2 regions of the Vibrio celticus genome follow, and region 2 is predicted to be linked to the other one. Evidence: predicted binding sites of a transcription regulator. Region 2 holds the regulator's gene; the other holds the start of a gene.
The links. The regulator MetJ, encoded in region 2, represses methionine synthesis genes. The targets are predictions, from matches to a motif close to TTAGACNTNTANANGTCTAA.
Positions count from the first base shown of each region.

Region 1: the regulator MetJ is predicted to act here: its motif matches at 1,241-1,260, upstream of metK (methionine adenosyltransferase).

Region 1 is NZ_AP025463.1:445,985-450,571, reverse strand. Features, by position in the region: gene tkt (transketolase) at 1-994, opposite strand, end outside; gene metK (methionine adenosyltransferase) at 1,352-2,506, shown strand; gene OCV19_RS02240 (DUF2189 domain-containing protein) at 2,875-3,672, shown strand; gene OCV19_RS02235 (SprT family zinc-dependent metalloprotease) at 3,753-4,253, shown strand; gene OCV19_RS02230 (endonuclease) at 4,350-4,587, shown strand, end outside.
Region 2 is NZ_AP025463.1:252,861-257,447, forward strand. Features, by position in the region: gene OCV19_RS01150 (malic enzyme-like NAD(P)-binding protein) at 1-330, shown strand, start outside; gene OCV19_RS01155 (IS4 family transposase) at 398-1,705, opposite strand; gene metJ (met regulon transcriptional regulator MetJ) at 1,921-2,241, opposite strand; gene OCV19_RS01165 (O-succinylhomoserine (thiol)-lyase) at 2,450-3,631, shown strand; gene OCV19_RS01170 (bifunctional aspartate kinase/homoserine dehydrogenase II) at 3,634-4,587, shown strand, end outside.

The DNA.
Region 1 (4,587 bases), 190 kb from region 2:
GCTCGCCGTTAGTACGACGTTTGAATTCTGCTGCTAGCTCAGGGTAAGCCGCTGCGTATGCGTCAAATTTAGCATTCCACGCTGCTTCTTTCGCTGCGCCTGCTTCTTTTGCATTCCACTCAGCTGCGATATCCGCTGGGATTTCGAAAGGACCGTGTTCCCAACCCAGTGCAGCTTTAGTTGCTGTGATTTCATCAGCGCCTAGTGGAGCACCGTGACAGTCGTGCGTACCTGCTTTGTTTGGAGAACCAAAACCGATGATAGTTTTAGTACAGATAAGAGTTGGACGAGGGTCTGCTTTAGCCGCTTCAATCGCTGCATTGATAGCGTCAGAGTCGTGACCATCTACCGCTGGGATTACATGCCAGCCGTAAGCTTCAAAACGCTTAGGTGTATCGTCAGAGAACCAACCTTCCACTTCACCATCGATAGAGATACCGTTGTCATCCCAGAAAGCAACCAGCTTACCAAGACCAAGCGTACCTGCTAGAGAACATGCTTCGTGTGAGATACCTTCCATCAGACAGCCATCACCCATGAATGCATAAGTGTAGTGGTCTACGATGTCGTGGCCTTCTTTGTTGAATTGAGCAGCAAGCGCTTTCTCAGCCATTGCCATACCAACAGCGTTAGTGATGCCTTGACCTAGAGGACCAGTCGTTGTCTCGATACCAGGAGCGTAACCGTACTCTGGGTGACCTGGAGTCTTAGAGTGCAGTTGACGGAAGTTTTTCAGGTCTTCAATTGAAAGCTCGTAACCTGCAAGGTGAAGCAGAGAGTAAATCAACATTGAACCATGGCCGTTAGACAAGATAAAACGGTCACGGTCAGCCCACTCTGGGTTTGCAGGGTTGTGGTTCAAGTGGCCACGCCAAAGAACTTCAGCGATGTCAGCCATACCCATAGGTGCGCCTGGGTGGCCTGAATTTGCTTGTTGAACACCGTCCATGCTAAGTGCGCGGATTGCATTGGCTAGATCTTTACGAGAAGGCATGTCTGCTCCTGAGTACATAAGCGATTTAAAAAAGAGATAATTGCTAAAGTTTTCATTTTTATTAGCGCGGGTATTCTCTCAAACGACTATTGCGACTGCAAACGTTTTACTGGCATTTTAACGGTCATTTTTCGCAATTTTCGAACATTTACATCACTTGGCAGTGGCTTATCTCAATCCATACGCAAACGATTAGTTATGACATATCATAAAAAAGAGCTTGTAATTCGACCGCTGGAATTTAGAATAGCCGTCTAGATGTAGAAACACCTACAAAATATACTGTATTTAATGGCGGCGCTTCCTAGCTTGCGACGCCATAAACTATTTATACCAAAAACTAAAAGTGGAGCTCTCATGGCTAAGCACCTATTCACTTCTGAATCTGTTTCAGAAGGCCATCCAGATAAAATTGCAGACCAAATCTCTGATGCTGTTCTTGATGCCATCTTGGAACAAGATCCAAAAGCACGTGTTGCTTGTGAGACTTACGTTAAAACCGGCATGGTTATGGTTGGCGGTGAAGTAACAACGTCTGCATGGGTTGATATCGAAGAAATCACTCGTGAAACAGTACGTGAAATTGGTTACGTTCATTCTGATATGGGCTTTGACGCTGACTCTTGTGCTGTTCTAAACACAATTGGTAAGCAATCTCCAGACATCAACCAAGGTGTTGATAAAGAAGATCCTAAAGAGCAAGGCGCAGGCGACCAAGGTATCATGTTTGGTTACGCGACTAACGAAACACCAATCCTAATGCCGGCTCCAATTACTTACTCTCACCTTCTTGTTAAAAAGCAAGCTGAAGTACGTAAGAGCGGTAAACTTGACTTCCTTCGCCCAGATGCGAAATCTCAAGTTACGTTCCAATACGACCAAGGTAAGATCGTTGGTATCGACGCTGTTGTTCTTTCGACTCAACACTGCGACTCAGTAACAACACCTGACCTACGTGAAGCAGTAATGGAAGAGATCATCAAGCCAGTACTTCCTGCTGAGTGGATCAACAAAGACACTAACTTCTTCATCAACCCAACAGGCCGTTTCGTAATCGGCGGCCCAATGGGTGACTGTGGTCTAACAGGTCGTAAGATCATCGTTGATACCTACGGCGGCGCAGCTCGTCACGGCGGCGGTGCATTCTCTGGTAAAGATCCATCAAAAGTAGACCGTTCTGCAGCTTATGCGGCTCGTTACGTTGCGAAAAACATCGTTGCTGCTGGCATGGCTGACCGCTGTGAGATTCAACTGTCTTACGCTATCGGTGTTGCTGATCCAACATCTATCATGGTTGAAACGTTTGGTACTGAAAAAGTAGCTCACGAAATTATCATTGAAGCAGTTCGTCAAAACTTCGACCTACGTCCATACGGTCTTCAAGAGATGTTGAACCTTCTTCAGCCTATCTACAAGCAGACTGCTGCATACGGCCACTTCGGTCGTGAAGAGTTCCCTTGGGAAGCGACTGACAAAGCAGCAATCCTTGCGGACTTCGCTGGCCTAAAATAATTTAGCCACTGCGATTTGTTTCTTTAAAGCCCTTACTTCTTAGTAAGGGCTTTATTTTTATGTACTTACCTTACTTTCACTCGCCATTCTCTTATATAACGCCCTTCTTTACCGTTAACCACTTAGTATAAAAAGCCGCTGATAATTTGTGTTTTCTAACACTACTGACAATAGTTAAGGTAACTCCTAAGCGATCAAGCTCACATTTAACTTAAATTAATTCAGTCTGATAACGTTCGTTAAATGCACGCTAGAACAAAAACTGGGATGACAAAGAGCAATTTAGCTCAACCCCATAACTCTCACACAAGCCACATCGATGAGCCTTATGGAATTATAACTAGGACGTTATTTAACTAGGGGGATCTATGCCTCGTACCGCGCACCCATCCGAACTGAACGATAAAAAACACAAGGTCAGCGATAAGGATTACGCTCGCACCATTCCTTGTAACCAAATCAGTATTTCCGCACCCTTTCATTGGTTGTCGCTTGCTCTGCATGACTTGGTAAGAATGCCATTAATCAGCGCATTCTACGGTTTGTGCTTCATGGGAGCGGCAATTGCCATTGTTCAGCTTGTCCAATGGCAAGGAACACACTTGGTCGTGATGCCAAGCCTGATCGTGTACATGCTAATAGGGCCGTTTCTTGCCTTAGGCTTATATGACGCAGCTTGGGAAAGAGAAAAAGGCCACAACGCCAGTCTGCTGCATTCGATGAAAGCCATCACTCGTAACTCAACCCACCAATGGGCTTTTGCGATCGTATTGATGGTTGTGATGATATTCTGGATGCGTATCGCTGCGTTATTGCACGCGCTCTACCCTTCAGTGCAAGGCGCACCACTGGCTGAGTTCGCTCCCTTCTTAATTACGGGTTCTGTGATTGGTTTTGTTATCGCAAGCCTCATATTTAGCATCTCAGCATTTTCAATTCCGTTAATGATGGAGAGACGCGTCGATGTGATGAGTGCGATTTTCACTAGCTTTAATGCCGTGAAATCGAACATCCCTGCGATGGTGGTATGGGCGAGTATTATTTGTGCCGGTATTCTGGTGGGGTTTGCTACCTACGGCATAGGAATGATCGTCACCATGCCACTACTTGGCTATGGTACATGGCATGCTTATCACGAGATCATCAAGAAGAATCACCATCTATAAATAATCGCCATATTAACGAGCAATGTTATGATGAGGCCTTAGCTTAAACGCTGAGGCCTTTTATTTGGAGTTAACAACGTTTGTCTTACACCCCGCAACAACATCGAGCAAATAAGAAATTGGCCGAGTGCCTAGCTATCGCAAATCAACATTTCTCTCGTGAATTCCCTCACCCAATTATCACCTTCAAGTTAAGAGGCAAAGCGGCGGGAAAGGCCTACCTTCAGCTCAACGAAATTAAGCTCAATCACGTACTATTCGCTGAGAATGAAGACGCCTTCATCAACGAAGTTGTGCCGCATGAACTCGCACACCTGATCACGCATCAGGTTTTCGGACGTGTTAGACCTCACGGAAACGAGTGGAAATACGTGATGGAAAAAGTATTCAACGTGCCAGCCAGAACAACTCACAGCTTTGAAATCGCGTCAGTTCAAGGGAAAACCTTTGAATATCGATGTGAGTGCACCACTTACCCATTATCAATCAGACGACACAACAAAGTACTTCGGAATCAATCGACCTACCGCTGCCAATTGTGCCAGCAAACCTTAGCTTTCACGGGAATTCAACTAAGCTAGTGACAGGTTGATTTACTCGGTAGAACAAATCTAATAGAGAGATCTAACATTTGAGTGCTAGACTGATGTTTATCATACTTTTATCAGTCTTTTTCTATGCAAAAACTCACCTTCAAAGCATTTGGCCTACCTGTATTTTTTTACTTAACAATAGTATTTGGCCTACTGGTAACCCAAAGCGTTCTCGCCGCACCACCGAGCTCATTTTCCAAAGCAAAAAGAGAAGCGGTGAAGATTTACCTCGACCATCCGACTTCATTTTATTGCGGCTGTGACATTACATGGAAGGACAAAAAGAAAGGCATTCCCGACCTTGATGGCTGTGGCTATCAAG
Region 2 (4,587 bases):
GGTACAGGCCGCAGTGATTACCCTAACCAAGTAAACAACGTACTTTGTTTCCCATTCATTTTCCGTGGTGCACTAGACGTGCGTGCGAGCGAAATTAATGACGAAATGAAGCTAGCGGCGGTTAAAGCGATTCGTGAACTGGCGAAAGAAGAAGTTCCAGCTGAAGTACTAGCAGCTGCGGGCGAGACTGCACTGGAGTTCGGTAAGGGTTACATCATTCCTAAGCCAATGGACCCACGTCTACTTCCTCGCGTAGCACGAGCAGTTGCGGAAGCGGCTGTTGAATCTGGCGTAGCTCGTATCGAGATGCCTGCTAACTATATGGCTTAATAGCTGTTGCTCTATTGAGCCAAAAAGAATAATAAAAAACCGACTCATCTGGAGTAATGCCGTTCACTTAAGAGTGAACGGCATTTTTGTTCTTAGCATACCGTTGTGGTCTGGGTTTAACTGTTCTAGGGAATGTCCTTTCCCTTCGCCCTTCAAGTATTAAGCTTTCAGCCATGTTGTGGAACCCCTTTAGCTGACGAGGTATTGCGCCTGGTGTTGAGTAAGGTAAGCCTACAAGTAACGCAGATACATGAGCTAATGTGCCGTTAAAACTGAGTTGATAAGGAAGGTAATTTCCCTTTAGATTGAAGCAGAGCTCGACCATCTGGTATCGGATTAAATTGTAAGTAAGCAAGATGCCCCATAACTCCTGCTTTACCAGTTCTGGTAAACGACTTCGCAGCGTGAGACGATTTCCAAGCATGTATTGTTTCTGCTCTCGGTAGCCTAGCTCAATTTCCCAACGATGTTCATAAAGGCCTGCAATATCTTTTGATGGGTAACGCAGGGAGTCCGTCATGGAGGTTAATACTTGGTAGTCTTTTCCTTTAATTTTACGAGTGACAAGTCGAGCGGTTATCGACTTTGGTAAATCAGGCCATAGCTTTCTAGCCCTTGGGTTACTGTGTAATTGAACCAGTTTGTCATTTCGCCCTAAAGATTGAACAATGTCATATTGTGTATTTTTCTTGAGGGGGATAAGCCAATGACGCTCTGAGCCAGAGTCTTGCCATTTATGTAATAAGCCTAAAGAATAGAATCCCTTATCGAACATTGTCACGCTATGGTTTGGTGTTGTTTCTATCAGTTTTTCAGCTAATATCATTTCGTTTGTATTGTAATTATCAAAGGCACTGGCCGTAATAATGTGACTGCTTAGTTCCATTTGGCAGACCATTCTCACTTGCGGATATTGCGTCCCTTTTTGTCGAGAAAATGCCTTTTCATTTTGCGGGTTATCGGGCGTTCGCCAAACAACTCCATCGACGCCAAGAAGCGTTAATCCATTCCACTGGGGTAACTTTGCACTTTTTAACCATGACGTAGTCATTCGCTCAAAGACCGCTTTAATTGCGTCTTCACCCAACGTCTTTCGACGTTGAGTTAACGCACTTGGTGCGACAAAAGCTTTACCTGTACGGTCGACAATATCAAGTTGGTTCACTAAATCTTTCATGGATTTACTGTTATAGATAGCCATTCCAACAAGCAGCCACACCATGGATTCTAAAGTTAATTTCCTCTTTCTCATCGTGACGGTATCAGTAAGAGAATAAGCTTCGTCGATGAGGTCAATTGGAAGCAAGTCAGACAAAGTTTCAACGTTGCTAGGTTTCCAATCATTAATTATGTTTAGAGCTTGAGAAACATCCATAAAAAAATCCAAGTGCATTAAATACACTTGGATTTTGACAGCTCTGAAGGATCGTTCAACCGATCACTTTGGCTTTAACTGATCGGCATTAACTCATCTGGAGTCGGTTTTTTTATGTCTATCATTCACAGCGCAATCATAAAAAGCTATGCGCGATGTGATAAATAAGGTTCAGCTAGAGCGAATCAATAATGAAGGCAGTGACTGAGTTGTTTTTATTCTTCGTCAAACGCTTCGAACTCGATACCCATCTCTGTCATCAGCTTTTTCACTTCAGCAGGAATATCGTCTGGGCGGTCTTTACGAAGGTCTTCATCCGTTGGTAGTGGTTGGCCTGTGTACGCATGTAGAAAGGCTTCGCACAGTAGCTCACTGTTTGTTGCATGGCGTAGGTTATTAATCTGGCGGCGAGTACGCTCGTCAGTAAGAACCTTTAACACTTTTAGAGGGATAGAAACTGTAATTTTCTTTACTTGTTCGCTTTTCTTTCCATGCTCAGCATATGGGCTTATGTATTCACCATTCCAGTCGGCCATTGCGTACCTTCATCACTTTAGTTGTTAGAATAAATTAATAGTGGTGATTTTAGCGGGATTTACTGCCATAAGCAAAGACATATAGACGTCTAGAAGTGTTGACGTCTCACGTTTATGAAAGTAAAGTGAATAACATATATCTAACACAGCCGAAAAATGCCGACAAGCAGCTGTGATTCTCAGACGCAAAACTTGTAAGGAAGCACCTATGAGCAGCCGGAAGCCAGCAACAATCGCAGTACGTACTGGTATCGAGTCAGACACGCAACACCATGCCGTTGTCCCACCCATTTATCTTTCGACTAACTATGGGTTTCCCGCTTTTGGTGAAGTGCCAAAGTACGATTACACCCGTTCTGGTAACCCAAACCGCGGTTTATTAGAGACGGCACTGTTTGAGCTTGAATCAGGCAAAGGCGCGGTTGTGACTAACTGTGGTACTTCGGCGCTTAACTTATGGGTTTCGGCTTTCTTAGGCGGCGATGATCTTATTATTGCACCGCACGACTGCTACGGTGGTACTTACCGCCTGTTTAACACTCGCTCGCTAAAAGGTGACTTCAAAGTTCTGTTCGTTGATCAATCGGATCAAGCTGCTCTGGATGCGGCGATCGCGCTTAAGCCAAAGTTGATCTTAATTGAAACCCCATCGAATCCACTGGTTCGTGTGGTTGATATTGCAGAAACTTGCCGCAAAGCGAAAGAGGTTGGTGCTCTGGTTGCTGTCGACAACACGTTTTTGACACCTGTGTTCCAAAAGCCTTTAGAGCTGGGTGCTGATTTTGTTATCCACTCTACAACCAAGTACATCAACGGACACTCAGATGTGATTGGTGGCGTTGTGGTCACTAAGACAGAAGAGCATGCTGAAGAGCTAGCGTGGTGGGGTAACTGTATTGGTGCGACCGGCACACCATTTGATAGCTACATGACTTTACGTGGTATTCGTACGCTAGGTGCGCGTATGCGAGTTCACGAAGAAAGCTCACGTGAGATTCTAGCGTCTCTACAGAAACAAGATCTTGTCGGCACTATTTACCACCCAAGCCTTCCCGAACATCCGGGGCATGATATCGCGAAGAAACAGCAATCGGGCTTTGGCTCAATGCTCAGCTTTGAGTTTGCGGGCTCATTCGAGGCGCTTAAATACTTTGTTGATAAGTTAGAGCTGTTTTCTTTGGCAGAATCATTGGGCGGCGTTGAAAGCCTGATTTGTCACCCTGCGTCTATGACTCACCGCGCGATGGGCGAAGAAGCATTAGCAGAAGCGGGTGTTTCTCAGCAACTACTGCGTCTATCTGTTGGCCTTGAAGATGCAGAAGACCTAATCGATGACCTCAAGCAAGCGTTTGAAAAGACACAGCGCTTTATCGCTGAAGAGGAGGGTTAATAATGGCAACCTTTCGCCAGCTACATAAATTTGGTGGCAGCAGTTTAGCGAATCCTGAATGTTACCAACGCGTGGTCAACATTCTTAGAGAATACTCATCAGCATCTGATTTGGTGGTGGTATCGGCAGCAGGCAAAACAACCAACCGTTTAATTGAATTTGTTGAAGCGCTCGACAAAGATGGTCGTATTGCCCATGAATGCCTACAAGCACTTCGTCAGTTCCAACTCGATCTGATTGAAGCACTGCTTGAAGGTGAAGCTGCCTCGCAACTTACTGCAACTATTCAACAAGAATTTACCGCTTTGGGTGAGCTAACGGCTCCCTTGAGCGAAGCACAAAAAGCAAAAGTGCTTGGACACGGTGAGGTTTGGTCTTCACGTCTACTCGCGGCTTTGTTGTGCCAACATGATTTACAAGCCGTTGCTCAAGATGCGCGTGCTTTTTTACGTGCAGAAGTGGGCGCTCAGCCTGAAGTCGACCGCGCACGTTCTTACCCTCTGATTAAAGAAGCTCTGGCGCAGCATGCACATTGCCGCGTGGTGATTACGGGCTTTATGGCTCAGAACTGCGAGGGTGAAACCGTACTGCTTGGCCGCAACGGTTCGGATTACTCAGCGACCGTGATTGGTGCTTTGGCTGAAGTTGAACGCGTGACGATTTGGAGTGATGTGGCGGGCGTTTACAGCGCTGACCCTCGTCTGGTTTCAGATGCGTGTCTATTGCCTCTACTTCGCCTTGATGAAGCCAGCGAATTGGCTCGTCTTGCCGCTCCAGTGCTTCACAGCCGAACGCTACAGCCTGTGGCTCAAAGTGCTATGGATCTCAGCTTACGCTGCAGCTATCAGCCGGAGGCGGGCTCTACACAGATCGAGCGTGTACTGGCATCGGGTCGTGGCGCAAAAATCATTACCTCTTTGGATGAAGTGCTTATCGTGCAACTGACCTTTGGTCAC